3 regions of the Dongshaea marina genome follow, and region 3 is predicted to be linked to each of the others. Evidence: predicted binding sites of a transcription regulator. Region 3 holds the regulator's gene; each other region holds the start of a gene.
What was found. The regulator sigma-54, encoded in region 3, starts transcription at its own class of promoters, with help from an activator protein. The targets are predictions, from matches to a motif close to TGGCACNGTTTTNGCTT.

Region 1 (9,739 bases), 2.1 Mb from region 3:
TCAGCAGCTTGATTTGAGAGATTTGAGCCTTGGGATAGTGGGCGTGGGCAATATTGGTCGTGAGTTGTCCTCCAAGGCCACAGCGCTGGGGATGAAGCTACTGTTATGCGATCCTCCTCGTGCCAGAGCCGGTGATACGGGGCCATTTATCTCCCATCAACAACTTCTCTGGGATGCGGATATTATCAGCTATCACGTGCCGCTCACTCCTGCTGAAACCCAAGATGGGACTTTCCATCTGTTGGGAGCAAGTGAGCTCAACTCGCTTACCGGCAAAAAGATTTTGGTGAACTCCTCGCGTGGTGAGGTATGGGATAACCGGGCCTTACTGGCGCGTCAGATGGGTGGGGAGCCCCTCAACCTGGTGATGGATGTCTGGGAGAGTGAGCCGGATATCCTGCAGGATCTAATTCCACATACTCAGTTGGCAACACCACACATTGCCGGATATAGTCTGGAAGGAAAAGCACGGGGTACGGAGATCCTGTATCGGGCGGTGTGCGATTGCCTGGGCATGCCCACTGAGCTGAGTTTGCAGCCGTTATTGCCTGAGCCTGAGATCTCTACGGTCCGCGTTCGGGGAGTACTAGGTCCGGAGCAGCAGCAAAAGTTGATGCAGCTGGTTTACGATGTGCGACAAGATGACGCCAGGTTTCGAGCTCAGGTTGCAAACCCCGGGGGGTTTGACCGGCTACGTAAAACATATCCGGTGCGTCGGGAGTTATCCTCATTACGGCTTGAGGGTGTCGAGAATGACAGACGGGCTCAATTACAAGAATTGGGTTTTTATTTATAACGAAAAAGGAGTGGGTAGGTGCAACAAAGTTACAGAGTCGCGGTATTGGGGGCCAGTGGTGCAGTGGGGCGGATGCTGATTGAGCTTCTGGAGGAGCGGGAATTCCCGGTGGCAGAGCTTTTCCCCCTGGCTTCCTCCAGAAGTGCAGGAACCAATATCACTTTCCAGGGGGAGGAGCTGGAAGTATTAGATGTTGAGGGCTTTGACTGGTCCAATGTTGAGCTATGTTTTTTCAGCGCCGGGGGTGAGGCCTCTCGTCGCTGGGTACCAGAGGCTGTGGATGCAGGAGCGGTTGTCATCGATAACACCTCAGAGTTTCGCTATGAAGAGGATATTCCCCTGGTGGTTCCTGAGGTGAATCCTGATGCCATTGCCGGGTACCGTCAACGGGGCGTGATTGCCAATCCGAACTGTTCAACCATCCAGATGTTGGTAGCTCTCAAGCCAATCTTTGATCAGGCTGGGATCGAGAGGATCAATGTTGCAACCTATCAGTCGGTCTCCGGTGCCGGACAATCCGGGGTTGATGAGCTTGCATCTCAGACCGCGGCTCTGTTGAACGCAAGACCGGTAAAAAGTGAGACCTTTGCGCAACAGATCGCCTTTAATGCCCTGCCGCACATCGATCGCTTCCTGGATAACGGCTATACCAAGGAGGAGATGAAAATGGTGTGGGAAACTCACAAGATCTTCGGCGATCCCTCGATCGGCGTCAATCCAACCTGCGTCAGGATCCCGGTATTTCATGGGCACGCCGAGGCGATCCACCTGGAGACCCGGATCCCCTTTGATGCGGAGCAAGCCAAGTCGGTCCTGCGGGATGCCCCGGGAGTGACTCTGTGTGAAGATGCACAAGAGTATCCGACCCAGGTGACCCATGCGGCCGGTGAGGATAGTGTTTTTGTGGGACGGATCCGCGATGATATCTCTCATCCCAATGGCCTGAGCCTGTGGGTGGTAGCGGATAATATCCGAAAAGGAGCGGCCACCAACGCCATTCAGATTGCCGAGGAGCTGGTGAAGCATTACTGGCACTAGAGTCGTCTCCCAACCATGGAGTCAATACTGTAACAAATCACGGGCTTTGCATGTGGGCTCCCAATGCCGATTATCATTTCAGAGGAACCTGGCCTGTTCGGGCAGTACCGCACTGAAGTGGTGACCCGGTTCAGAACAGCTCTAAGTGGCACATTATTGGCATTAAAACAAGAGGCGCTTTGCGCCTCTTGCTATTTTTTGGGCGGAGAAATGTAAATCAAATCAGTTTTTTCCTAAACTTTAGCAAGATAGCAGCGTTTTTTGCTGTGGGCTGAGCCAACCCATATTGGAAGTCGGTAAGTTGGCACGGGATCAGGACTCTGACAGCTCAATGAAGGAAGGGTTATGGGATCTACACACAAATGGCTGGTACTTGTCTGTTTACTGATGGTCTTCTTACAGGGGACTGCCAGTGCAGCATCGGATGATCAGTACCAAAGTGATCAGTTCTATGTTGAGCTGGTTGGTCCTTCCGGCGAGGCTTTGCCGCTGGCTGAACAGAACAAGGCTCAGGCCTCTCTTCCCGAAAGCTACGGGCCGATTCTAAAAACGGACACCCTCTGGTCACTAGCGACCCGTTTTCGTCCTGACACATCTGTAACCATTTATCAGGTGATGCAGGGGATCTTCGATAAAAATCCTCAGGCCTTTGAGCAGGGCCACATCAACCACCTGATACTGGGCAGTACACTGAAATTACCATCTAGGGCTGAGATCAGCAGGCTTGATAGCAAAGCGGCGCGGAGCTGGTTCCTGCAGGAGCGCCAGGCTAAATTTGAATATGCTCCCATAAAGCAGCCAAAAGCTAAGCCTGCACCTGTATCTGAAAAACCAAAGCCTGATCCTAAGCCCGAACCTAAACCTGAACCTGTGCAAGCCACTAAGGTAAAGCCTGCACCAAAGGTGGTGACAGCCTCTGAGGCTGAAGCCACCAAGGTGGACCCTGAAGCAGCCCCCGCAGTTGTGGAGCCTCCCAAGCCTGCGGTCGATTCCAAATTGGTGAAGGAGCTCAAGGGGCAGGTTGAAGAATCTAACCAGCAGCTCGAGATGATGGCGGAGGGGCACCATCGCCTCAAGCTGCGAATCCAGAAACTCAATGCTGAAATCGATCGCCTCAAGGGTCAACTTGGAGAGCAGGATGAGCTGAAGAAACAGCTGCAATTGATAGAAGCCCAGTTGGTGCAGCAGCAACAGCAGCTCCTTGAACAGCAACAGCAGCAACAGGAAAAGGGCTGGTTCGATGATTTTGCTGGCTCCTGGTTGAACCTGGTGTTACTGATTGTCTTCCCTGTACTGATCGTGCTGCTGATTGTGAGCTTCTGGCTCAGAATGCGTGCCAAGCGAGAGCTTGAGAATCAGGAAAAGGATATGGCCGAATCCACAACCATGTTGATGGATGAGGATAATGATGAACTCTCCAGCTTGCTTGCTGATGATGGGGAAGTTCCGGATCTTACTGCTGACGATGATCTCTCTTTGACACAGGACGATGAGCTACCTGAAGAACCTGCTGAGCCAGCGGAAGAGGTCTTTGCCGATGAGGAAGAGGCCGAGGAGGTCTTTGCTGATACAGATGAGTCGGAGCAGCTTGAATCCCCGGATCTTGTTCCATCTGATGCCCCTGAGGGCGAGAGTAAGGCTGTCCCGGATGGTTTTAGCGAAGAGGACTTTGAGCTTGAGCAAACGGATGTCTCTTTCGATGGAGAAACCGAAGACCCGGCCGCCTCGGTGGATGAACAGGAGGAGCTTGAGGTTAGTTGGGATGAAGAGGAGTCTGCAGATGTCGAGAGTTCCGAGGAGTCTGAGCTGGATTTAAGCGATCTCGAAGCTGAGTTAGAATCACCATCTGAGGATGAAGTGCCACCGGCCGGGGATCTTGATCTGAGTGAGCTTGAAGAGCCTGACGTGGAGGATGACTCGCCGGAAAAGCCTGAAGAGTCGGCTGCGGTCGACTTAAGTGATCTGGAAGAGCCGGATCTGGAGGTCGATCTCACCTCCGAAGTTGAGGAATTATCAGAGCCCGATCTGGATTTGAGTGAATTTGAGCTTCCGGACGAAGCTGACGAAGCGATTGAGGAGCCCGAAGCACCGGCAGAGCCCGATCTGGATCTGAGTGAATTTGAGCTTCCGGAAGAAGCAGACCAAGTGATTGAGGAGCCTGAAGCACCGGCAGAGCCCGAGACAGACCTGAGTGAGTTTGAGCTTCCGGAGGAAGCAGATGAAGCGATTGAGGAGCCTGAAGCACCGGCAGAGCCCGAGACGGACCTGAGTGAGTTTGAGCTTCCGGACGAAGCTGACGAAGCGATTGAGGAGCCCGAAGCACCGGCAGAGCCCGATCTGGATCTGAGTGAATTTGAGCTTCCGGAAGAAGCGGACCAAGTGATTGAGGAGCCTGAAGCACCGGCAGAGCCCGAGACAGACCTGAGTGAGTTTGAGCTTCCGGAGGAAGCAGATGAAGCGATTGAGGAGCCTGAAGCACCGGCAGAGCCCGAGACGGACCTGAGTGAGTTTGAGCTTCCGGACGAAGCTGACGAAGCGATTGAGGAGCCCGAAGCACCGGCAGAGCCCGATCTGGATCTGAGTGAATTTGAGCTTCCGGAAGAAGCGGACCGAGTGATTGAGGAGCCTGAAGCACCGGCAGAGCCCGAGACAGACCTGAGTGAGTTTGAGCTTCCGGAGGAAGCAGATGAAGCGATTGAGGAGCCTGAAGCACCGGCAGAGCCCGAGACGGACCTGAGTGAGTTTGAGCTTCCGGAGGAAGCGGACCAAGTGATTGAGGAGCTCGAAGCGCCGGCTGAGCCCGAGACAGACCTGAGTGAGTTTGAGCTTCCGGAGGAAGCGGACGAAGCGATTGAGGAGCTCGAAGCGCCGGCAGAGCCCGAGACGGACCTGAGTGAGTTTGAGTTGCCGGAAGAGGTTCCCGAAGAGGAGGTTGAGGCTGCCCCCGAAGAGATAGCCGAGCCACAAGTGGACTTGGACGAGCTTGAGCTTCCGGAGGAGGTCTCCGAAGAGGAAGTTGAGGCTACCCCCGAAGAGATAGCCGAGCCACAAGTGGACTTGGACGAGCTTGAGCTTCCGGAGGAGGTCTCCGAAGAGGAAGTTGAGGCTACCCCCGAAGAGATAGCAGAGCCACAAGTGGACCTGAGTGAATTTGAGTTGCCGGAGGAGGTTTCCGAAGAGGAAGTTGAGGCCATTCCCGAAGAGATAGCCGAGCCACAAGCGGAGCTGCCTGAAGAGCTTGACGAAGAGCCTCGGGAGCTTGACGACTCAGAGTTAAGTCAGTTTGAGGGGATGGATGTCGCCTCGGCCGAGCAGGCACTGGTGGAGTCTGAGGATCCGAGTGCAAAAGCACTGTCCGATTTTGGCGCAGCATTTGATGAGTCGGTTGCTGTTGAGGAGTTAACTCAGTCAGTACCGGGGCGTGATCAGGCAGAGAGTCAGAAATTTGATGAGCTTGATGAGCTCCTTGCCGGCTCTGGCTCCGAACCTGAAATCGAGCCTGAGCTAGAGCCTGAGCCGGAACCCGAGCCAGAACCTGAGCCGGAACCTGAGCCGGAACCTGGGCCGGAGCCCGAGCCGGAGCCCGAGCCGGAGCCCGAGCCGGAACCTGAGCCGGAACCCGAGCCTGAGACTGAGCCGGAACCTGAGCCGGAACCTGAGCCGGAACCTGAGCCGGAACCTGAGCCGGAACCTGAGCCGGAACCCGAGCCGGAACCCGAGCCGGAATCTGAGCCGGAACTCGAACCCGAAGCTCAACCCGCTGTAGTCGAAGAGGAGGTGCCAGCGCCAGCTGCCCAAGGTGCATCGACTGATGAAGATGATGAGGAGGGAGGCTCAGATGCGAAACTGGATTTAGCCAGAGCTTATCTCGAGATTGATGATAAGGAGAGCGCAAAAGAGCTGCTTCAGGAGGTCCTTGATAAAGGGGATAACGCACAGAAGGCGACGGCACTAAAACTATTAAAGAATATTAATTAAGCTATTGCTTAAGGAAATTAAGCGGCGTGTTATCACGCCGCTTTTTTGTTGGGGAGGCTTTGCGTATAATCACCAGCTTTGGTTTTGATTTACGGGTTGGTTGATGCGAATAGCTCTTGGGATTGAGTACGATGGGACTCACTATTATGGCTGGCAACGTCAGCGAGAGGTGGCTTCTGTCCAGCAAGAGTTGGAGCAGGTGTTAACAAAAATAGCCTGCCATCGGGTTGATGTTCAATGTGCCGGGAGAACTGATGCCGGCGTTCATGCCACGGGCCAGGTGATTCATTTTGATACCGAGTCGGTTCGAAAAGATGCAGCCTGGACGCTGGGGGTCAACTCCAACCTGCCTAAAGATATTGCTGTGCGTTGGTGCAAGGTGGTGGATGAAGAGTTCCACGCCCGGTTTTCTGCAACAGCCCGCCGCTACCGTTATGTGATCTATAACCACAGGTTCCGTCCCGGAGTATTGAACTCAGGAGTGAGTCACTATCATCTGCCTTTGGATGCTGATTTGATGCATAAGGCAGGCCAGTATCTGTTGGGTGAAAATGATTTTAGTTCGTTTCGTGCGGTTCAGTGTCAATCCCGGACACCGTTTCGCAACGTGATGGAACTATCGGTGACGCGCCATGGTCCCTATATTGTATTGGATATTAAGGCGAATGCCTTCCTGCATCATATGGTTCGCAATATTACCGGGACCCTGCTGCAGGTCGGGATGGGTGAGCAGTCTCCACAATGGGTCAGGGATGTACTGGAGGCGAAAGATCGAGAAGCTGCTGGTGTGACGGCAAAGCCGGGAGGCTTGTATCTGGTTGAGGTCGATTATCCTCGACAGTTTTCATTGCCTGAGGTGCCTTGTGGTCCTTTATGGATGGCACCTTAGGTTAGGGCAGTGTTACGAAAATATAGTACACTCGCGTTCAATTATGGTTTAATTCTTTCCCGTGCTGTTCCGTTTCAGGTGTTCAGCTTCAGGTGCGAAGACCATTGATATCAGATAAAAGTGAAGGATTGTAATGAGTTGGCTTGAAAAACTTCTCCCGAAAAGCAAAGTGGTTGGAGATCGTAAGCGCAGCATTCCTGAGGGAGTGTGGACTAAGTGTTCCTCCTGTGATCAGGTGCTGTATCGCGCGGATCTGGAGCGTAACCTCGAAGTTTGTCCAAAATGCGATCATCACATGCGTATTAGTGCTCGTGCTCGTCTCGAAAAGTTCCTGGATCTGGATAATCGCAGTGAGCTGGCAGCCGAACTTGAGCCTCAGGATATCCTGAAATTCCGTGACTCCAAGAAGTATAAAGATCGTCTCTCCAGCGCCCAGAAGTCAACGGGTGAGAAAGATTCACTGATTGTGATGAAAGGGACACTCAAGGGGCTTCCTGTTGTTGCTTGTGCCTTTGATTTTGCCTTTATGGGTGGCTCCATGGGAACCGTGGTTGGCTCCCGCTTTGTTAAGGCCGTTGAGGCTGCAATCGCAGATCGCCGTGCCCTGATCTGCTTCTCTACCAGTGGTGGAGCCCGGATGCAGGAGGCCTTGTTCTCCCTGATGCAGATGGCAAAAACCAGTGCGGCACTGGCGAAGCTCAGTGAAGAGGGGCTGCCTTATATCTCGGTGATGACCGACCCAACCATGGGTGGGGTTTCAGCGAGTCTGGCGATGCTTGGGGATATCAATGTTGGTGAGCCCAAGGCGCTGATCGGTTTTGCCGGACCTCGGGTTATCGAGCAGACGGTTCGCGAGACACTTCCTGAAGGTTTCCAACGCAGTGAGTTTCTGCTGGAGCATGGAGCGATCGACATGATTGTTGATCGTCGTCAGATGCGCGATCGTCTGGCGGGTGTCCTGGCTAAGTTGATGAACCGCCATCTGATTGAGGATGTGATGCCGCGTGAGCTGACGGCAACGGTGTCTGATTGATGGAACAAACAGCCTGCGAAGTTCGTTCGCTGGATGATTGGCTGGGGTATCTTGAACGGATCCACCCAGCCGCGATTGAGCTGGGGTTAGACCGTGTTGGCACTGTAGCAGACAGGCTGGGTCTACGTCAGCAAACAGGCCATGTGATCACAGTGGGTGGAACCAATGGGAAGGGCTCAACCTGTGCCTTGCTCAGGGAGATCCTTGAGCAAGCCGGATATAGCGTAGGCACCTATAGTTCCCCTCATTTGGTTCGCTACAATGAACGGGTCACTCTCAACGGCAGCCCCGTCGATGACAGTGATTTCTGCCAGGCCTTTGGCGCCATCGAGCGTGCCAGAGGTGAGGTGAGCCTGAGCTACTTTGAGTTCGGCACTCTGGCAGCCCTGTGGTTGTTTAAGAAGTTCTCCCCGGATGTCATCTTATTGGAAGTTGGCCTGGGCGGGCGCTTAGATGCGACTAACATTGTTGATTCTAAGGTCGCGGCAATCACCTCGATTGCGCTGGATCACTGTGATTGGCTGGGTGACTCTCTTGAATCAATCGGCTTTGAGAAAGCCGGTATCTTTCGAAAGGGAGCGCCTGCGATCAGTGGCGAGCCGAACCCGCCTGAGAGTATCGCTCAAACGGCCAAAAGCTGTGAAGCCCTGCTTCTGCAGCGCGGGGCAGAGTTTGACTGTGAGTGTTTTGAGCGCAGCTGGAGCTACCGGGGGCCGGACTGGCAACTTTCGGACTTACCCTATCCGAATATCCCTTTGATAATGCAGTGACCGCCCTTGCTGTGTTAGAGCAGCTGGAGCTGGCAATAAGCCCTGAGCAGATCATGACGGGACTGAAATCGGTGCAGCTGAGCGGGCGTTTTCAGCAGATTAACTGTGCTCCCCGGGTAATTGTTGATGTGGCGCATAATCCTCATGCCGCAGCCTTGCTTGCAAAACGAATTGCCGAGCTCCCTGTTGAGGGGGCATGTCATGCCGTAGTTGGAATGCTGCATGATAAGGATATTGGTGGGACACTTAAAGAGATGATACCTCAGGTGGATCATTGGCATCTGGCATCACTGAGTGGCCCGCGAGCTGCAAGCTGTGATGAGCTGGCATCTTATCTTGGTCAGCAAGCCCATTATTGCCACGCAAGTGTTGAGAAGGCGTATCAATCTGCCTTAGTGCAGGCAAAGGATGAAGATCTGGTGATCGTTTTTGGTTCCTTTTTTACGGTAGCCGAGCTGTTGGCTAGGCGAAAATAGGGAGAGTACAGGATGTCGACACCGTTTCAAAACCGATTGGTTGGAGCGATTGTGGTGGTTGCTCTGGCTGTGATCATCCTGCCGGATCTGTTGAGTGGCCATCGCTCAGAGATCAAAGAGCAGTTTGTCACCATTCCAACAGCCCCGAAAACCCGTGAACTGTCCCTTAAAACTCCGGAGATTTCACAGCCGCAGAGCTCAGATAAACCGCAGGATACAGCCGCAGTGCAACCGGGTACGCCGCATGATACGCATAGTCCAGCAGCTAAAGCCCCGCAAGACAACCCCGCCTCTCAGTTTAAGGGAGACGCCTGGGTGATCCAGCTCGGGGTGTTCGGCAACCTGGATAATGCCAAAGCCCTGGTCGATAAGCTCAGAAAGCAGGGGTATCAGGCTCATGTCGCCAGGATTCAGGGGGAGAAAGAGTTAAGCCGGGTCTTTGTCGGTCCCGATCTTTCTAAAGATAAGCTGCAGCAGCAACTGGCGGGCCTTGATAAGCTGACGGGCCTTAAAGGACAACTGCTTCCCTTCCATCCTAAATCATCATAATTCCTGTGAGCCATCCTCCGTTGGAGGTGGCTCCGGCTTAGGTTTGAATTTTAAGCCTCAGCTTTCAGCTGTTCATGTATTTGCCGCTTTGCGGCAATCGTCGGTATCGCCCGACTGGCGAGTCACTTTTCTGCCGAGAAAAGTAACCAAAAGCTCTCTGCGCGTGATGAGTCCCTCCATCACGCTCCGAGGCTCGGCATCCCTGCCTCG
Region 2 (9,739 bases), 590 kb from region 3:
CACCTTCAACGGAAAAATATAAGCAAGCCTGCTGTCACCGTTTACATCAGGTTGTGGCTCTTGGTAAGGGCTACCACAAAGAGTCACCTCTCCAACGTAGGTGTATTCTTTGTCTCGAAATACTTCGAATAAGTGAACCCCTACGCCGTTGCTTCCTGACTCTGCGAGAGTTTTGTTTTGTGCAAAAGATAAACTCTGATCACCGTTTGTCCCCATGCCTGTGTAATGGAGAGTATTACCTTCCCAACGATCATCATAAATAGATTTAACGTGGTTTGAGATGATAACCAACGTGTTGGTCTTATGCGCACGGCGCATGCCACCTTGAGGGCTGCATCCAAATATGTCACATAGCTGGGTGTTATCGAGTATAGAGCCGGGAGTAACTGGGGGATTGTGGTCATATAAGTCATATAGGTGTTAGATACTCTGAGCCGTACAATACTGCAAACTTGAAAGAATGAGAAACAGAGATGCCGATTTTGCAGGTGCATTATCACTCAGCAAAAGGTTAGCTCGTTTGTGAGTGATAGCTTGAAGTGGTTTTCACTTTTGTAACTGTGTACCCCTGAGTGTACCCCTAACTCAAAAATGAAGAAGGGGTTACAGCGCGATGTGCTGTAACCCCTTGATATTCTTGGCGCTCCCGAGACGATTCGAACGTCCGACCTTGCCCTTAGGAGGGGCCTGCTCTATCCAGCTGAGCTACGGGAGCCGTGTGCTGCTGATTATACTGAATTTAAGGGCTTTGAAAAGCCATCTTACTCAATCAATCAGGGTCAGATCGCGGATCTGGATGTTGGTTGCCGGATATTTGTTCACCGGGACCAGTGTTGCGCTATATTCCTGCAGATGAGCAACTTCCATCTGGGCTCGAATGGGACGTTGCAGGTCACGGAACAGGCCACTTTGATCGATAAAGGATGCCTGATGATTGATCCTGAGCTTATCGCCGACCTTGAGGCCGTGGCGTCGCCCCAGATTGATCTCCAACTTCTCCCCGCTGACCCGGATGATCCGTCCCTGGGGCTTGCGGCATTTTAGAAAATCAAGCACATCCATCTGCACCTGGTCCAGCAGCTGGGCCGTGGTCTGGCCAAACTTACTGCTCCAGAAATTATTACTGTAAACATCGACTTTGGCGGTATCGTTAAAATCCCACTTTTGGGTAAATTGATAGAGGCGCTCCATCTCCAGGGTGCCGTGATAGCTGTCATAAAGATAGACCTGCAGGGCCAGGGAGCGTTTGTCGATCCGCACCTTGTCCAGCCAGGCATCCCGGTTGAGCCAGGTTTCGGGAACTGTGAGTGACAGGCGTGACTTGTCCAGCAGCGCGATATCTCGGATCACCCCGAACAGGACGTATTGGCTGTCACTATTTCGTCCGATACTCAGGAGCTGCTCGGGGTTTCGGTCCTGGCGAGTCAGAATTTTGTCTGGATTGAGATTCAGGTTGTGATCCAGCCAGGGGTGGGTCACCAGATCGGCTGTTGATTCAGCCAGTAGCTGGTGCAGATAGCCTGAAATGGCTCGATTGAGCTCAAAGAGCTGGCCATTGCGTGCCTGGGTCGGATTTTCGGTTCGAAAACGTGCCAACACCAGGGACTTTGCATAACTAGGGCCCTTGCAGCTGGAAAGCTCGGGGGTAATGTCGGCCTGGACGCCAATCAACATATTGCCGTTGATTACTCTCTCCCAGGTGATCTCATAGCCTCTTATCTCACTGTTGCTGCGGATCTGAATCGTATCCTGAGTCAGGATGCCATCCTCGACCTGTTGCAGGCTGGAGATTGAGGAGCCAGATTTTAGCAGAGCCTGCTTGAGAGCCAGGCGCATCGCCTGCTCCCGGGCAAACGCCTTATCACCATTGATGATGGGGGCTGAACCGACGCCCTGAAACCATGCGGCATAGGCTGATTGCATAAACATCAGCAGGAGCATAAGCAATAAGCATCTTTTTTGCATACAGTTAAACCAAGGTGTCAGCTATTTATTGGATATAAGCAGAATTTGTGCCTGCTCTAATGGTTTTAAATTCTCAAGAATTGGCCATGGTGACCGATAGAGAGATCAGATGGCCTGCCGGAGGTAATAAGATGAAGACCCTGAGCATCATGCTGATGTTGTTACTCGGGCTTAGTGCCTGTAGTAGTCAACCTGAACCCCCACCGGTCCAGCCCAAGCCGGTACCTCAGGAAGAGAAGGAAAGGATCCCCCCTCAAAGCGAAATTAATCAGGTTGTGTCTGATATGGCCGACCAATTGCTAGGGAATGATGTAAACAAGGAGAATCAATCGCCGATCGCCGTTGCTTCCTTTGTTGATCTGACGACCCTGAAGCGAACCAACAATCTGGGGCAGCAGTTGGCCGAGAGTTTTATCCACGAATTGCATCGCCGCGGATTGCCAGTGGTCGATTACAAGCTGACCGGTAACATCCGGATCACCCCCAAGGGAGACTTTGTATTGAGTCGAAACTGGAAAGACCTGGCCAAACGGTTACCCATCCGGCGGATCCTGACCGGTACCATGTCTCAAAGTGGTAATGGGATCCTGATCAATACCCGGATCATCGAGCTTGAGAGCAAGTTTGTAGATGCAACCGCTCAGGGATTTCTTCCCGATATGGTGTTGATCCCCTATGAGATGCGCGGTCGCTCCGTGACCACCTCAGGTGGTCACCTGAGTCGCGATGAGATGCGCTTTAATGGTAGCGGGCACAGTGTGGAGCTCACACATTAGGAGTAAACTATGTTTTACCGAGGGTGGCTGGTGGCGGGGGGGATCCTGCTTCTGAGTGGTTGCTCTTCATTGAGCGGGATTTTTTCATCGTCCGATCAACATAAGGCCTATGCTCCTGCAGAGCTTCCGGTGCTGACAGCTGTGGGTTACGCACCTATCCTGGAACAACCAGGCCCCTCCAAGACACAAAAGATGCTGCAGGCGATTCGGGCCTCTAAGCTTGATGCATATCGTGAACTGAGCGAACAGGTCTATGGCCAGAGGGTTCATGGTCAAACCCGCCTGGGCAACGTGGTTCAAAAAGATAGCCAGCTTCAGGCCTCGGTCGATGGCCTGGTGCGGGGAGCCAGGGTTGTGCAGAGCTATGCCCTGGACAATGTCTATGTCACTCGCCTGGAGCTCGATATGAAGCTTGTTCATCAGTTGACTCAGGGTGCTTTTGGTGGACGTTCATCCCAGGGAGCTGCGACAAGGCGCTTCTGAGTGGAGGTTATACGTACTGCAAGAATCCCGGGCACTCTGCCCGGGATTTTTTATGTCCCTGCTGTAGGAGTTCTTTAGGCGGCAGGAAACTGCCGCTATGGTTAGATGGGGGGGAATTACATCTATTGTGGTGTCTGGCTCAATCATGAGCGACACGCTGTGAATCCGGGCCTCTTCCATGAGACTCTTTTCCCGCTTAGCTCTTTGCTTCGTGTGCGTTACTCAGGTTGTAACTTACTTCCGGAGTCTCTATTGCCGTGCTGCCATCCCTGATAGCTCATTCCAGTTCGATGATGTTAAAACTTACTCATCTTAAATATCAGCAATAGATCTGAAATATGACCCAATAAAGACTGATATCACTAAATGGTGTGATTGCATCGTAAGCAGAGCATTTTCAGGAGATACTGGTTCACAGTTGAACCATCAATAGAGCCTATGAGGGGAGGGGAAAATATATTCGAGCTTGTAGGATTAGTTTAAGGCTCAGGCCTTGATCCCTTTGCCTGACAGGGTGCCACCCTGGGCTGTGCCTTTTTTGCTATAGGTCATGGTATCAGGGTGCTGCAGGCGGGTCAGGAGTTGTGACAGGCGGTTGGTGGTACTCAGGCTGCGTTCGATGATTTCGCCATTGACTGCATTCTCTTTCTGGCAATTTTCGAGCTGACGACGAACCTCTTCAAGCTCTTTGGCATGTTGCTCCTGGAGTGTTTCGAAGTCGGGATGAGTGGTGAGCTGTTGATCCAGCTCTGCAATCTTCACCAGCAGTAGCTGTTTTTGTTCGACGAGCTGTGAAAGAGGCTTGATTTGACGTTTTTCAAGAGCCAGGCGCTCCTGCGCCAACAGTTCCTGAAGCTGTTTGAGCTGATTGAGTTGCTGATTCAGAGTATCTAACCATTCGTTCATTTGGCTATTTTTTCTAATTCAGACTCAAGTGTAAACATTTTTTTAGCCACTTGTTCATGGTTAACCTGATAGCTTCCATCTGCGATGGCTGCTTTAAGCTCAGCGACACGCTCAGCACGGCTGCTATCTGAGGTGGCAAGCTGTTTCTCCAGCTCAGTGAGCTGCTGGGCCTGCTTGGTGAGAAGTACCGCATCAGGTTTAGCCTGTGAGGTGGCTTGTGGCTGTTGATCACCAGCAACTTGCGGATCAGACTTTTTATTCGCCTGGTCGATTCGCTGCTTAGCATCATGACCGATGTTATTGATATGAATAGACATCTTAACCATCCAACCTTAGGAAACCCATCTTTCTGTCCATTGTATCGGCAACTCCACATAATCCTTTAGTAAAAATTACGGGAAATGCTACTCATAGGGCAACTTCCACCCGAGCCACACCGGTGACTCTTGCTGTTATTTTACGCCCTGAGCGGATATTTTTCACGGAAACTGTTTGCCCGTAACGCGCATCTCCCAATGCGACTCCCGTGGTGCGCAGCATGATGGAGTCGCTTTTCGCAATAATATTCACCTTATCCTGTTTGCAAACTACGCAGATATTGTGTTGCAAAATGGGCATATTGATCCGGACATCCCGCTTGAGTCGGGTGCCGATGAGGCGCTTGGGATCCTGAAAACCGTTGTTGCGGATCACCAGGCGATCAAAGTAGGCGATCTTGAGATCGTTTTGGGTGATCCTTTGTCCCTTTCCCATATTGCGAACGGCAACAACCTGAGGCTGCTGATAGCTGACCCGAACCGGAACATAGATATTCCAGGCAGGATCGGAGCAGGTCACATGCACAGGAGTATTGCGCTTTATCTTTCCGTTGCCCGGTAATCTTAGCTTGAGAGGACCCTTGCAGACCGGAAGGTTAAGCCGACGGTCAACGCCTGTGACCTTGAGGTTGAGGCGGCTGTCGCTCGGAGCATTGATCTGCTGTTGCATAAATTGCTTTACCTCTGCCTCAATATGCTGATGAAACTCAGCAGCCTTGCCTTGTGAGGCAACCACTGCTAGTAACATGAGTATGAGATGGGTATTTCGCATTTGAACCTCTTTGTTCGGATTCAAAATGACGCTCTGTTTCAAACTTGTCTATGCTATACAAAGGACAAAGTTAAGATGAAACCGTGCCACTCGTTCCATGAGAGTGAGAAACGCAAGTTTCATGCCGGACTTTAAACTGGAGCACGCTATGGCAGGCATATTAGACTCGGTCAACCAAAGAACCCAGCTAGTCGGACAAAACCGGCTGGAACTTCTGCTTTTCAAACTGGCTGGTCGTCAAAGATTCGGCATCAATGTATTCAAGGTGAAGGAGGTCTTGCAGTGCCCCCCATTAACCAGCATGCCTAAGCTGCATCCCTGTATTCGCGGGGTGGCACACATTCGGGGGCAAACCATCTCGGTCATCGATTTTAGTATGGCGACCGGGGGACGGGCTATCGAAGATCCAACCAAGTGCTTCATCATCATCTCAGAATATAACCGTTCGATTCAGGGATTTTTGGTGGGTTCGGTGGAACGGATCATCAATATGAACTGGGAGGCGATCTTACCTCCTCCTGAAGGTGCCGGTCGTTTTAACTATATGACAGCGGTCACCGAAGTGGATGGTGAGCTGGTCGAGATCCTGGATGTTGAAAAAATTCTTCACGAGATTTCGCCGCTGGATATGGATGTCAGTGCAGAGGTTCTTGAAGAGAGCACAGGAAAGGATCTCAGTGAGTTGCCGATTCTGGTTGCGGATGACTCATCCGTTGCCCGCAAGCAGGTGCAGCGAGCCGTTCAGGCGATAGGAATGAGCTGTATTTTGGTTAAAGATGGTAAAGAGGCACTGGTTAAGCTCCAGGAGATGGCGGAAAACGGCCCGATCGAAGATCAGATCTCTTTGGTTATTTCAGATATCGAGATGCCGGAGATGGATGGCTATACATTAACCGCTGAAATCCGCAACGATCAACGCCTTAAGGGGCTGCATGTGATCCTGCATACCTCATTGAGCGGGATCTTTAATCAGGCAATGGTACAGAAAGTTGGGGCAAATAACTTTATTGCGAAGTTTAACCCGGACGAACTCGCTAAAGCGGTACAGGCTGCTTTATAGGTTATGGATAACGATAAAGATGGTACCTCATGAAAACGATACCTGACGATCTTTATAAGAAGTTCAGCGATTTTCTGGAACGTAAGAGCGGCATCGTACTCGGTGATAACAAGCAGTATCTGGTTAAGAGTCGCCTGACACCGCTGATGGCTAAATATGACAGTCCGGATCTGACCGATCTGATTAATCGCTCTATGCTGATGCGAGAGCGGGATCTGCAGATGTCGGTGATCGATGCGATGACCACCAATGAGACTCTGTGGTTCCGTGATGTCTATCCTTATCAGCTGTTAACAGACAGGCTGCTTCCTGATGTTGCTAAACCGGCTCGTAAGGTTAAGATCTGGTCTGCGGCCAGCTCATCAGGGCAGGAGCCCTACTCAATTGCGATGACGGTTCTGGAGCACCAGATCAAAAAGCCCGGGACTCTCTCCGGTGGCGCCGAGATCATAGGTACAGATATCTCGGTTGAGATGTTGGAGCATTGTCAGAAAGGTGAATATGACTCCCTGGCTCTGGCTCGGGGTTTGTCCCTTGATCGCAAACGTCAGTTTTTTGAGCCTTGTGATAACAACCGGATGCGGGTGGTGGACAGGGTCAAACAGCTGGTGACCTTCCGCTCCTTTAACTTGTTGGATAACTACAGTCTGCTGGGGAAATTTGACATCATCTTCTGTCGAAACGTGTTGATCTACTTTTCGGCTGATGTGAAATCCAAGATCCTCAACCAGTTTGCCAACAGTCTTAACCCCGGTGGCTACCTGATGCTAGGCGCCTCTGAATCACTTACCGGTCTTACTGAGCGTTTTGAGATGATTCGCTGTAACCCGGGGATCGTGTACCAGGTGAAAGACGCCAAGGGCTCTGTGTTTAATCGATAATCGGGTTCACTTCTTCAGAGCACTCCGGGTGGGTGCTCTTTTTTATTCCTTCCAACCCATAATCCCCAAATATCTGGAACATATTTTGCAAAAAAAATTCCAGGAGGCGCTTATGGCTATTTCATTCGATAAGGCACTTGGCATTCACCAATACACCCTTGAGGTACGCAATCGGCGTTCCGAAGTGTTATCGGGGAATATTGCCAATGCTGATACTCCGGGCTATAAGGCTCAGGATCTCGACTTTGAGGCCGCACTGGAGCATGCGAAGGGGATGCAGCAGTTTAATCTGTCGCGTACCCATGAGCAGCACATTCAGGGCTCAGCACAGATGGATGGCGATCTTAAATTCAGGATCCCGGAGCAGCCAGATACCGGGGATGGCAATACGGTGGATGTCCAGCGTGAGCGCACGGAGTTTTTTACCAACCACCTGCAGTACCAGAGCTCCCTGACTTTTCTTAACTCCAAGATCTCTGGTCTTCTCAAAGCGATTAAAGGAGGTCAGAGATGAGTCTTTTCAATGTCTTTGATATTGCCGGCTCTGCGATGAGTGCTCAGTCGGTGCGCCTCAATACCACCTCATCGAACCTTGCTAATGCAGAGAGTGTCAGCTCCAGTGTTGAGGAGACTTTTCGTGCCAGGCGGCCGGTCTTTGCCGCAGAGCTGCAAAAAGCGATGTTCGGTAGTAGCGATCAGGGGAGTAATGCCGTTGGGGTAGAGGTGTTGGGAATTGTAGAGAGTGATGCGCCACTGCGCGCAGAGTATAACCCCAATCACCCGATGGCAGATAAGGATGGTTATATCTACAAACCGAATGTCAATGTGGTGGAAGAGATGACCGATATGATTAGCGCCTCCCGCTCATATCAGACCAATGTACAGATTGCAGATTCCGCCAAGCAGATGTTGCTGCAGACACTGCGGATGGGGAAAGGTTAAGGGGAGATAGCAGATGACTCAAATTAGCAACAACCCTTATCTGGATGTCTTGCGTCAGACTGAGCAAGCCAATGCCCAGAAAGCCGAAGATCCGAACAATAAGCAGTTGGATCAGGAGGACTTTTTCAAGTTGCTGACCCAGGAGCTCTCCTATCAGGATCCTTTTAAACCGGTGGATAACACCCAGATGATTAGCCAGATGACCTCTTTCAGTACCCTGGAGGGGATCACTAAGATGACCGAAGAGATGGAGAGTCTCAACTCAGTGATGACCTCGGGCCAGGCTTTGCAGGTTTCAGGGCTGGTGGGTAAGAGTGTCCTGATCCCATCTAATACCTCACATATGCAGGAGGGGCAGGATATTTCGGGCAAGATCAATCTTCCACTGTCAGCCGGTAATGTATTGCTGCAAATTGAAGGGGCCAATGGTGAGCTATTGCGCTCTTATAATTTAGGCGATCAGGCGGCAGGAAATGTCAGCTTTAGCTGGGATGGCCAGGATCAAAGCGGCAACCCTTTGCCTGCTGGCATGTACAAAATCAAGGCCACTGGTCTTATTGAAGGTAATCGCGAGGAGTTGCCGGTTGCGACCTTTGCCCATGTGGATAGCGTGAGCCTCGGTCAGGGAATGAGCGATGTGGTACTTAACTTGCAGGGATTGGGTGGAATTAAGCTTAACGAAGTGATTGAAGTCGCTTCATAAGGTGTACAAAGGGGTAGCATCATGTCTTTTAATATCGCCCTCAGTGGGATCAATGCCGCTCAAAAAGATCTGGATACCACGGCAAACAACATCGCGAACGTGAATACCACAGGCTTTAAAGAGTCCCGTGCTGAATTTGCCGATGTGTATGCCTCCTCTATCTTCACCGCGGGTAAAACCAAGGTGGGGGATGGTGTGAGCACCTCAACCGTTGCCCAGCAGTTTCATCAGGGCTCGTTGCAGTTCACCAACAACCCGTTTGATCTGGCGATCACCGGCTCCGGTTTCTTTGTGACCTCCTCTGAGCCAACCTCTCTGGATTATACCTTTACCCGGGCGGGAGCCTTTAAGCTGGATAAAGACAACTATGTAGTGGACTCAAACAGTAACTTCTTAAGAGGTTTTCCGGTGAATACCGATGGAAGTTCATCTTCGGTAAGTCTCGGGACTTCGGGTACGGTGCAGGTACCAGAGACTGCCGGAGTGCCGGTCCAGACATCAATTCTCGACATTTCACTGAATTTGCCAGCAGCCGAAACAGCACTCACTGTTGCTAATTTTGATCCGGCCAATACCACCACCTATAACGCGGCAACCTCGATGACGGTTTATGATTCATTGGGTGAGGCCCATACTGTCACCATGTATTTCGTGAAACCCGCAGGGGCTCCTATACAGGAGCAAACCACTGGGGAGTTTTCGCCTTTGTTGATAATACGGCAGTGAATGTGGTTACGGATACAGGCGATAATACTCCAAATGCAGGCCAGTACCAGGTTGACTTTGAGACGGGGATGACGCTTCCATCTAGCGGGCGAACTCAGACTCCGGATGGTATCGCGGATGATTTGGATGACACCGGTGCGAATACCGATGCGGGAGACTTCGTAAGTATGACTGTAGGCACTCATAGAGGTGCAGTATTGACCTTTGA
Region 3 (9,739 bases):
TCGGACTTGCTGCGTGGCGCAAGGGGCTCACAGACTATCGGAACAAGCCGATCAGCTGAGATTACTCCGGCTCTTCGAAGCCACTTTCAACCAGGGCTTTTATTGCCTCAAGGGCCTGGTCTGCATCCGGGCCTTTCACTGTAATCTTCAGTGTCTGGCCCTGGGCGAGCTCCAGCATCAATAGTCCCATCACAGTATTGGCCTCGACACACTGCTGATCGTTACTCAGGGTGATCTTTGCATCAAACTGATCGCACAATTCAACCAGTTTTATAGCGGCCCGGGCGTGAAGACCCAGGCGATTTCGGATGATGGCCCTAGTGCTTACCTTTTTCATTGACCTTGTCGATGGTGCGATGGCGCAGCCGGACATTTTTCCCCATCTGCTTAAAGCGATTCATCAGGTATTCGGCGATGAATACCGAGCGGTGGCGCCCACCGGTACAGCCGATCGCCACTGTGACATAGCTGCGGTTATTGCGCTCAAGCTGCGGCAGCCAGCTGCACAAAAAATTTTGGATTTGCAGCATATACTTCATCACATCGGGCTGGCTGGCAAGGTACTGCTTCACCGGCTCATCCTGACCACTGTAGGGTTTGAGCTCGGGTATCCAGTAGGGATTGGGTAGAAAACGGGCATCAAACACATAGTCGGCATCATTGGGGATGCCGTGTTTAAAGCCAAAGGACTCAAATACCAGGATCAACTCTTTCTCTTTCTTGCCGAGGATCCGCTCACAGATCAGCTCACTGAGCTGGTGAATACTCAGGGCACTGGTATCGATTCTAAGATCGGCACTGGAGGCCAGAGGGGCCAGCAGTCGGCTCTCTTCGATGATCGCCTCATCCAGTGACATATCACCCCTTGAGAGGGGATGTAAGCGGCGGGTCTCACTAAAGCGCTGGACCAGCTTGTCATCGGTGGCATCCAGATAGAGTCCGGTCACATCAATACCAGGTTCACTGCGGATGGTCTGCAGATCGGTGAGCAGCTGCTCGGGCTCTGCTGGCATGTTGCGGACATCGACACTGACGGCAACCTGTTGGTATTTCCCCCGCAGGGTATTGAGGAGCTCGGGCAGCAGGACTACGGGAAGGTTATCGACGCAGTAGTACCCAAGATCTTCTAAAACTCTCAGGGCAACGGTTTTTCCTGATCCGGAGCGACCGCTGACGGTGACTAGTTTCATAATGGCCTCACGCTGAAGTGATGAGCTCATAAAGCTCCTCGCTATCTTTGGCGTTTCTGAGTTTCTGGCTAAAGGATCTTTGATTAAGAGTCTTGGCGATGAGTGACAGGGTTTTCAGGTGTAGTTGACATTGATCTTCAGGAACCAGCAGGGCAAATAGCAGGTCGACAGGCTGACCATCCAGAGCATCAAAATCCAGAGGCTCCTGCAAGGTGATCAGCACCGCGGTCGCTTGCTCCAGATCGGCGAGTCGGCCATGAGGAATGGCGATCCCCTGACCAATCGCCGTGCTACCAATATTCTCCCGGTTTAGCAGGGCTTCGAGTATCGGTAGAGCGGGACGATCCAGATTCTCGGCCGCCAGCTCACTGATGATTTCAAAAGCGTGCTTTTTACTGCGGCACGGGACAGCACTTTGCGTGCAGTCCCGTGTGAGTAGCTCAATAAGATTCATGATGTTATTTGTGAGACATCTTCTCTTTGTGTTTGATGATCTGCCGATCCAGCTTATCGATCAGGCCATCAATAGCGGCATACATGTCCTGGTGACAGGCATTGGCAAAGATCTCGCCGCCATTAACATGAAGATTGGCTTCAGCGATCTGATCGAGTTTTTCTACGTTGAGAACCACATGTACCTGATTGATGTGGTCGAAGCGGCGCTCCAGCTTGGTGAATTTGTTTTCAACATAGTCCCTGAGTGCAGGGGTAACTTCTACGTGGTGACCAGTCAGATTAATCTGCATAAACGTCTTCCTTTTGTTTCTGATGCTTACACCAGGCGTTTTCGTTGGTTAGAAGGTGGTATCGCCAGAGATTCCCGATATTTGGCAATCGTGCGTCTTGCCACCTTGATCTCTTGTTCAGCCAGCAGCTTGGCAATTTTGCTATCACTCAGCGGCTTGGCTGGATTTTCTGCAGCGACCAGTTTTTTGATCAATGCACGAATTGCGGTTGATGAACATTCTCCGCCACTCTCGGTACTGACGTGACTGGAGAAAAAATACTTAAGCTCAAACACACCCCGTGGGGTATGCATAAATTTTTGGGTGGTCACTCTGGAGATGGTGGACTCATGCATCTCGACAGCCTCAGCCACATCATTGAGTACCATGGGTTTCATCGCCTCTTCCCCATGCTCAAAGAATTGCTGCTGATAGTTCACAATACAGCGGGCGACCTTGAGCAGGGTTTCGTTGCGGCTCTCCAGGCTTTTGATCAGCCATTTGGCATCCTGAAGGTGAGAGCGAATAAACTTGCTATCGGCCTGGGAACTGGCAGATCGCACCATGGCCGCATACTGCTCGTTGACCCTTAGTTTGGGTACAGCGTCGGGATTAAGCTCTACCACCCAGCGCTCACCGCGCTTGATCACAGAGACATCCGGAATCACATAGGCCGATGCACTGGAGACGATCCGGTTACCGGGGCGGGGCTCAAGATGCTGGATCAGATCCAGGACATCGCGCAGCTCCTCTTCCTTAAGGCGCATCTTGCGCTGTAGCTGGCGAAAATCTCTTTGGCCCAGCAGATCCATGTGCTGCTCGACCACCTGTTTGGCTTGCTCCAGCCAGGGGGTCGAAGAGTCATAGTTGTTGAGCTGGATCTGCAGGCACTCCTGAACCGAGCGAGCCGCGACTCCGACGGGATCGAAGTGCTGAATTCGCTTGAGGACCGTTATGATCTCCTCGATGGAGATCGGCTCTTCCTCATTGGGACTGCTGACCGCTTCCTGGATATCCTCCAGCTCCTGCTTGAGGTAGCCGGATTCATCGATGCCATCGATGATCGCCAGCGCAATGGCGGATTCCTCATCGGTGAAAGGGGTCATCCTGGCCTGCCAGAGCAGGTGCTCCTGCAGGCTCTGGGTGGTTTCCCCCTGGAACATGGAGTCTCGTTCATCATCGCGAATCGAGACGGCCGGGGTGTTTGCTCCGGCGCTGTAGGCTTCTTCCCAGGTGGTATCTACAGGCAAGTCGTCAGAGAGCTGCTCCTGATCCAATGCTTCTTTGATCTCCAGCTCGCTTTGGTGCTCAGTCTCGGTGTCTGCAGAAAGGGACTCTTCACGGGCTTGATCTGCATCCTGCTCCTGGCTCTCTTCGTTTTCCAGCAGGGGGTTGCTATCGAGCGCTTCCTGGATCTCTTGCTGCAGATCGAGTGTTGAGAGCTGTAACAGCCGGATCGCTTGTTGAAGTTGTGGAGTCATGGTCAGCTGCTGACCAATTCTTAACTGCAGTGATGGCTTCATTTAGGACTGTGCTTCCTTATTGTTATGGCTTTCTGATCCGCTTTCAGCCCGGGTCTGCGCCCTTGCTTTTACTATAGACTGAATTGATCTCCCAGGTAGACCTGCTTGACCTGTTGGTTTGCCAGCACTTCCTGAGGTGTACCCTCCGCTATCAGCTTACCATGGCTGACAATGTAAGCCTTTTCACAAACATCCAGTGTCTCTCTTACATTGTGGTCAGTAATGAGGATCCCAAGCCCCCGGTCCCGTAAATGCTCAATTATTTTTTTGATATCCAACACAGATATCGGATCTACCCCGGCAAAGGGCTCATCGAGCAAGATAAATTTTGGCTCTGCAGCCAGGGCTCTTGCGATCTCAACCCGGCGGCGCTCACCTCCGGAGAGGCTCATTCCTAGACTACCGCGAATATGGGTAATATTGAACTCTTCAAGTAGCTGTTCCATCTTTTGCTGTCTCGTTCCATGATCGAGATCCCGACGAGTCTCTAAAACAGCCATCAGATTTTGTTCAACACTCAGGCGGCGAAAGATTGAGGCTTCCTGAGGTAGGTAGCCGATCCCCTGGCGGGCACGGATATGCATTGGCTCGGTCGAGACATCCAGTTCGTCGATGCAGATGCTGCCGTTATCCCGCTGTACCAGGCCGACGATCATGTAAAACGAGGTGGTCTTCCCGGCTCCGTTAGGACCCAGCAGGCCGACAATTTGCCCGGTTGCAACCGAAAGGCTCACATCCTGAACAACCATCCGACCCTTGTAACTCTTTTGCAGACCTGATGCGGTTAACAGCGCCATAGTGACCTCATTTGTTGCTTTGCTTGGTATCGGATTTTTTGAACTGATTCGGAATAAACACCGTATGGACGCGATCTTGTTTGCCCTTGCTTTGGGCGTTGATCTGCTGTTTATCCATCTGATAGGTAATTACGTTGCCGGTGACTTCACTTTCCAGCTGTTTGACCTGAGCCTCTCCGGTCAGGGTCACCAGCTGTTTGGATACCTGATAGAGCAGGGTATCGGCCCGGCCGTCGACCGGTCTTCCATCATCCATCAGCTGATGAAAAGTAGCAGGCTTGCCATAGGCGGTAATGGTCTTGATCTGACCCTCTTTATCGCGCACCGCGATCACCTTATCTGCGTGAACTAAGATGGTGCCCTGACGGATCACCACATTGCCGCTGAAGGTCAGGGTGCCCGCAGTCATATCGCCAAACTGGGTTTTGGAGACCACATCCACAGGTTTTTGAAAATCGGACTGCTTGGCCAGTGCTGGTAGAGCCAGCAGCATCAGCAGCAGGCTAGCGGTTCGGAGTCGTATAGATTGCATGTGCGTCATCCAGAATCTTGAGTGTTTTCTTGTTTAGGTTACCGACGAAGCCAACCCCGCGGGTCGTGACATCCTGGCCATAGATGACGACCGGCTTATCCCCTGTCACTATGTTGGTTTTAAGATCCAGGGTTGCTTCATCTGTGTTGAGACGTTTGAGATAGTTGTTTGGTTGCAGGCTTTTGCCGACCACATCTCCCTGCATATGGGCACTGACATCCTGGATCAGGGTTCCCTGCTTAGACTTGAGCGACCATTGAGGCTTGCCGGTTGCATCAAACATGGTGATCTTGGGCTGGACAAAGTCACTGCGGCTCTGAGACTGGTAGTACTTCGCCTCGCTCGCAAAGAATGTCTTGTTGATCAGCCCATTCTTCCCATATTCAGTGGTGAGGATATCTTTCGCCTCTGAATCTGGCAGCTTACTCTCGACCTGGATTTCGGCAACCTGCTTTTGGGCCGGGGTAAAATAGCGCCAGCATCCCAGTGCGACAGCACATAGCAGGATCCATAACAGGGTTTGCTTGCTTATCATAGGCTTAGCCCTGTTGCCTGCTCTAGCTTGCCCTGGGCAAACAGCAGTAGATCGGATAACTCACGCACCGCTCCTCGTCCTCCATCGGTTTGGGTGATCCAGTCAGCTTTTGGCTGCAGCAGGGGATGAGCATCGGCGACGGCCACGCTCAGGCCACACTGCTCCATGACTGGCAGATCCACCAGATCATCTCCAATGTAGGCCACTTCCCGGGCCGAAAGTTCCAGCTCATTGAGCAGATATTCAAAGCGCTCAAGCTTGTCTTTTACTCCCTGCCAGACCTGGGTGATGCCAAGCGAAGCCATGCGATCACTGACAATCTGTGAGCTTCGCCCGGTGATGATCGCGATCTCAACCCCGGCATTGCGCAGGGCCTGCATCCCGAAGCCATCTTTGACATTAAATGCCTTGAACTCTTCACCCTGGTTGCCCAGGTAGATGGAGCCATCAGACAGGACACCATCCACATCACAGATCAGCAGTTTGATCGGTTGAGCCTTGTCGATGACCTGTTGGGGGACAGGGCCATAGATGGTGTTTACCATAGTCATTACATTACCCTCGCCTTAACCAGATCCAGCATATTAAAGATACCGACCGGCTTGTGGTCTGGATCAACCACAATGAGTCCATTGATTTTCTTCTCTTCCATCAGCTTCACCGCTTCGGCTGCTAACAGGTTATCACAGATGGTGATACAACCTGGGGTCATCACTTCGCGGATCTGGGTGGAGTGGAGATCATGTTCCTGATTGAGGGTGCGTCTGAGATCCCCATCGGTGTAGAGTCCGGCCAGGGTTCCATCCGGGTTGAGAATACAGACCATTCCCAGCCCCTTGCCACTCATCTCCAGCAGGGTCTCGGTGATGCTGGCATGCAGTGGCACACATGGGATCTCTGCTCCCTGATGCATGATATCACTGACCCGGATCAGCAGGCGTCGTCCCAGGGCGCCGCCGGGATGAGAGAGGGCAAAATCAGCCTCTCTAAAGCCCCGAGCCTCTAGCAGGGTAACGGCCAGGGCATCGCCGAGCACCAGGGCCACCGTGGTACTGGCGGTGGGCGCCAGCCCCAGTGGACAGGCCTCTTTCTCCACGCTGGCGTTGAGGTGAATGTGAGCTTCCTGGGCCATGGTGGACTCTGGATTGCCGGTGATACAGACGAGAGGGACGTTCCAACGCTTGATCACCGGCAGCAGAGCCAGGATCTCATTGCTTTCGCCTGAGTAGGACAGAGCGATCACCACATCCTGGGGGGAGATCATTCCTAGATCGCCATGGCTGGCTTCCCCCGGGTGCATGAAGAAGGAGGGGGTTCCGGTACTGGCCAGGGAGGCTGCAATCTTGCGTGCTATGTGTCCCGACTTTCCCATGCCGGTCACGACCACCTTACCCTGGCACTGCAGCAGCAGTTCACAGGCCTTGGAAAAGTCCCCATTGATGGAGCTGTAAAGGTGTTCTATTGCCGCCTTTTCAATATCAATGACTCGGCGGGCAGTTTCACAGAAGTTGATAGCTTGTTTCATAAAATTCGCGACCGACAGAAAATTAGCCTGGGCGATTATAGAAGAGAATCCACTGATAGGCGACAAAAGAGAGTAACAGAAGCATTCCTTCCCAGCGGTTGATCCGCCGCTGCCCCCTGAAGCTGATAGCCATCAGGAAGAGTAAGCCACTGACAAATATCATATAAGGCAGGTCACGGCTGGTCGCATGAGGGTCGACAGAGTCCGGCCTTATAATTCCCGGCAGGGACATCACCGCCAGGATGTTGAAGATGTTGGAGCCAATAATATTCCCCAGTGCCAGGTCATCCTCTTTTCTGAGAATGCTGATCACACAGGCGGCAAGCTCCGGAAGACTGGTGCCTATGGCTACTATGGTGAGCCCTATGACCAGGTCGCTGATCCCGAAGTAGCGGGCGATATCTGTGGCTGAATCGACCAGCAGGTTGGCACTCAGGGGCAGGACAATAATCCCGACAACCAGCCACAGCAGGGCCTTGAGGGTTGGTACTCCGGCAGGCACCTCCTCCTCGGTTTCATGGATGATCGGATCCTGCTCCGGGGGAGTACGCAGCGAGTACCAGACCAGAAACAGCATCACCCCAAAGAACAGGGCCATCAGGGTCCAGCCCTCCGGGCGGCTCAGGTAGTTGTCTCTGAGCACCCAATAGCCCAGAAGGCTGGTCAGAACCACCAGGGGAAGCTCCCGATAGAGAGTACCGGATGAAACCGTCATCGGCTTCAGCAGTGCGGTGAGTCCCAGCACCAGGGTGATGTTGGTGATGTTGGAGCCGATGGCATTACCGATTGCGGTATTGGTCTGTCCCTTGATGGCCGCCATCGCGGAGACCATGATCTCGGGCGCCGAGGATCCCATGGCAACTATGGTCAGGCCGATGACCAGCGGCGGGATCCCAAAGTTACGGGCGATGGCTGCGGCGCCATAGACGAAGCGATCGGCACTGGCGATGAGCAGAATGAATCCGATAATCAACAAGATGCTTGATATCAGCATGGGCTGCGTTGTTAATTTCCCGTGATGAGGAGTCTATCGATTCCATTGTTGAAAGAATGCGGGGAAAAAGCAATTGGTGAATGTGACGGTTGGTGACGAATGTGAGTTGGCTAACAGTTGCAAAAGGCTGGTGTCCCTTGGCAATTCGTTAGATAATGAGCGATTTTACGGCGATGGGGCGGACAGTTTGCGAGACAATCTGGTTGAAATTAGCGGGTTAAGCTTTAGTCGCGGCGAGCGGGCGTTGTTTCGCGATCTCGATATCCAGATTGCGCGTGGCAAGATCACCGCGATCATGGGGCCCAGCGGGATCGGTAAGACAACTCTGCTTCGATTGATCGGGGGGCAGTTAAGGCCTGAGCAAGGGAAGATCCTGTTTGATGGCGTGAACATACCAAGCCTGAGACGTGGACCACTTTTTGAGATCCGCAAGAGGATGAGTATGCTGTTCCAAAGTGGCGCCCTGTTCACGGCGATGACGGTGTACGAAAATGTTGCTTTTCCACTGCGTGAGCATACCAAGCTGCCCGAGCCATTGATCCGAACCCTGGTGATGATGAAACTTGAGGCGGTCGGGCTTAGGGGAGCCGCCGAGTTGATGCCATCGGAGCTCTCCGGGGGCATGGCGCGGCGGGCTGCGCTGGCTCGCTCCATGGCGCTGGATCCGGATCTCATCATGTATGACGAGCCTTTTGTGGGGCAGGATCCGATCACCATGGGGTGTTGATCAAGCTCATCAAGGAACTTAATGAGTCGTTGGGGCTGACCTCGGTTGTGGTATCCCATGATGTTCCCGAGGTGATGAGCATCGCCGATGAGGTTTATATCATCGCCAATCAGCGGGTGGTTGGACGAGGAACACCTGAGGAGCTCAGGCAGATGCAAGATGTTCCCGAGGTCGAGCAGTTTATCCAGGGACTTCCGGATGGACCGGTACCTTTTCAGTATCCGGCCAGGCCCCTGTTAGAGGATCTTTAGATGGTTGTCAGATTTATTACCGGCTGGGGGCGTATCGGAGTTCGCCGGATTACAGCCTTTGGTCGTAGCGGATTCATGCTTTGGCATGCGCTGCTTGGAAAACCCGAGCCGGCGAAACATTTTCCGCTGTTGATTCAGCAGATTTACGCCATCGGGGTTCGCTCGGTTGCGATCACCCTGGTTTCGGGGCTGTTTATCGGAATGGTTCTGGGGCTGCAGGGTTACAATGTATTGGTTAAATATGGCGCTGAGCAGAGTCTGGGGCCCATGGTTGCCCTGTCTTTGCTGCGTGAGCTGGGCCCTGTGGTGACCGCCCTGCTGTTTGCCGGTCGTGCTGGCTCGGCCCTGACGGCTGAGATTGGCCTGATGAAAACCACCGAACAGCTCTCCTCGCTGGAGATGATGGCGGTGGATCCCCTCAGGCGGGTGATCTCGCCTCGTTTCTGGGCGGGTGTATACAGCATGCCGATCCTGGCCTTCATGTTCTCCGTGGTCGGGATCTGGGGGGCTCAGCTGGTCGGTGTCGATTGGCTCGGGGTTGATAATGGTAGTTTCTGGTCGGCGATGCAGGCGGCGGTGGATTGGCACGAGGACATAGTCCAGGGCTTTGTGAAGAGCGTGGTGTTTGCCATCGTGGTGGTTTGGATAGCCCTGTTTAATGGTTATGATGCTCAGCCTACATCGGCTGGGATCAGTGATGCAACGACACGTACCGTGGTGACGGCGTCACTGGCGGTGCTTGGTTTGGACTTTGTTTTAACAGCGATCATGTTCGGGTGAGATGAATGAAATTCAGTAAGATTGAGTTTGGAGTTGGCTGTTTTATGATCGCCGGGGTGATCGCTGTGTTGATCCTGGCAATGCGGGTTGCCGGGGTCGAGTTCGGCAACAATAATCACAGCTACCCCCTGTATGCCAAGTTTAATAATATCGGCAGCCT

Region 1: DB847_RS15545 (FimV/HubP family polar landmark protein) is a predicted target of sigma-54. The motif match lies at 1,981-1,997, and genes of this name have one in related genera.
Region 2: flgB (flagellar basal body rod protein FlgB) is a predicted target of sigma-54. The motif match lies at 7,235-7,251, and genes of this name have one in related genera.

Annotation. Positions count from the first base shown of each region.
Region 1 is NZ_CP028897.1:3,308,555-3,318,293, reverse strand. It holds gene DB847_RS15555 (4-phosphoerythronate dehydrogenase) at 1-796, shown strand, start outside; gene DB847_RS15550 (aspartate-semialdehyde dehydrogenase) at 815-1,834, shown strand; gene DB847_RS15545 (FimV/HubP family polar landmark protein) at 2,180-5,812, shown strand; gene truA (tRNA pseudouridine(38-40) synthase TruA) at 5,916-6,701, shown strand; gene accD (acetyl-CoA carboxylase, carboxyltransferase subunit beta) at 6,835-7,734, shown strand; partial or broken gene folC (bifunctional tetrahydrofolate synthase/dihydrofolate synthase) at 7,734-8,980, shown strand; gene DB847_RS15525 (SPOR domain-containing protein) at 8,993-9,529, shown strand.
Region 2 is NZ_CP028897.1:971,645-981,383, forward strand. It holds gene DB847_RS04815 (HNH endonuclease) at 1-318, opposite strand, end outside; tRNA gene DB847_RS04820 (tRNA-Arg) at 639-715, opposite strand; gene DB847_RS04825 (flagellar assembly protein T N-terminal domain-containing protein) at 766-1,929, opposite strand; gene DB847_RS04830 (FlgO family outer membrane protein) at 2,052-2,741, shown strand; gene DB847_RS04835 (LPP20 family lipoprotein) at 2,751-3,224, shown strand; gene flgN (flagellar protein FlgN) at 3,711-4,130, opposite strand; gene flgM (flagellar biosynthesis anti-sigma factor FlgM) at 4,127-4,447, opposite strand; gene flgA (flagellar basal body P-ring formation chaperone FlgA) at 4,539-5,219, opposite strand; gene DB847_RS04855 (chemotaxis protein CheV) at 5,368-6,279, shown strand; gene DB847_RS04860 (CheR family methyltransferase) at 6,309-7,160, shown strand; gene flgB (flagellar basal body rod protein FlgB) at 7,273-7,674, shown strand; gene flgC (flagellar basal body rod protein FlgC) at 7,671-8,102, shown strand; gene DB847_RS04875 (flagellar hook assembly protein FlgD) at 8,116-8,805, shown strand; gene DB847_RS24765 (flagellar hook-basal body complex protein) at 8,827-9,531, shown strand; gene DB847_RS24770 (hypothetical protein) at 9,534-9,739, shown strand, end outside.
Region 3 is NZ_CP028897.1:378,557-388,295, forward strand. It holds gene DB847_RS01955 (HPr family phosphocarrier protein) at 62-337, opposite strand; gene rapZ (RNase adapter RapZ) at 318-1,190, opposite strand; gene ptsN (PTS IIA-like nitrogen regulatory protein PtsN) at 1,198-1,644, opposite strand; gene hpf (ribosome hibernation promoting factor) at 1,649-1,936, opposite strand; gene DB847_RS01975 (RNA polymerase factor sigma-54) at 1,963-3,438, opposite strand; gene lptB (LPS export ABC transporter ATP-binding protein) at 3,510-4,235, opposite strand; gene lptA (lipopolysaccharide transport periplasmic protein LptA) at 4,243-4,767, opposite strand; gene lptC (LPS export ABC transporter periplasmic protein LptC) at 4,739-5,302, opposite strand; gene kdsC (3-deoxy-manno-octulosonate-8-phosphatase KdsC) at 5,299-5,853, opposite strand; gene DB847_RS02000 (KpsF/GutQ family sugar-phosphate isomerase) at 5,853-6,827, opposite strand; gene DB847_RS02005 (calcium/sodium antiporter) at 6,850-7,821, opposite strand; partial or broken gene mlaF (phospholipid ABC transporter ATP-binding protein MlaF) at 8,009-8,799, shown strand; gene mlaE (lipid asymmetry maintenance ABC transporter permease subunit MlaE) at 8,800-9,579, shown strand; gene mlaD (outer membrane lipid asymmetry maintenance protein MlaD) at 9,585-9,739, shown strand, end outside.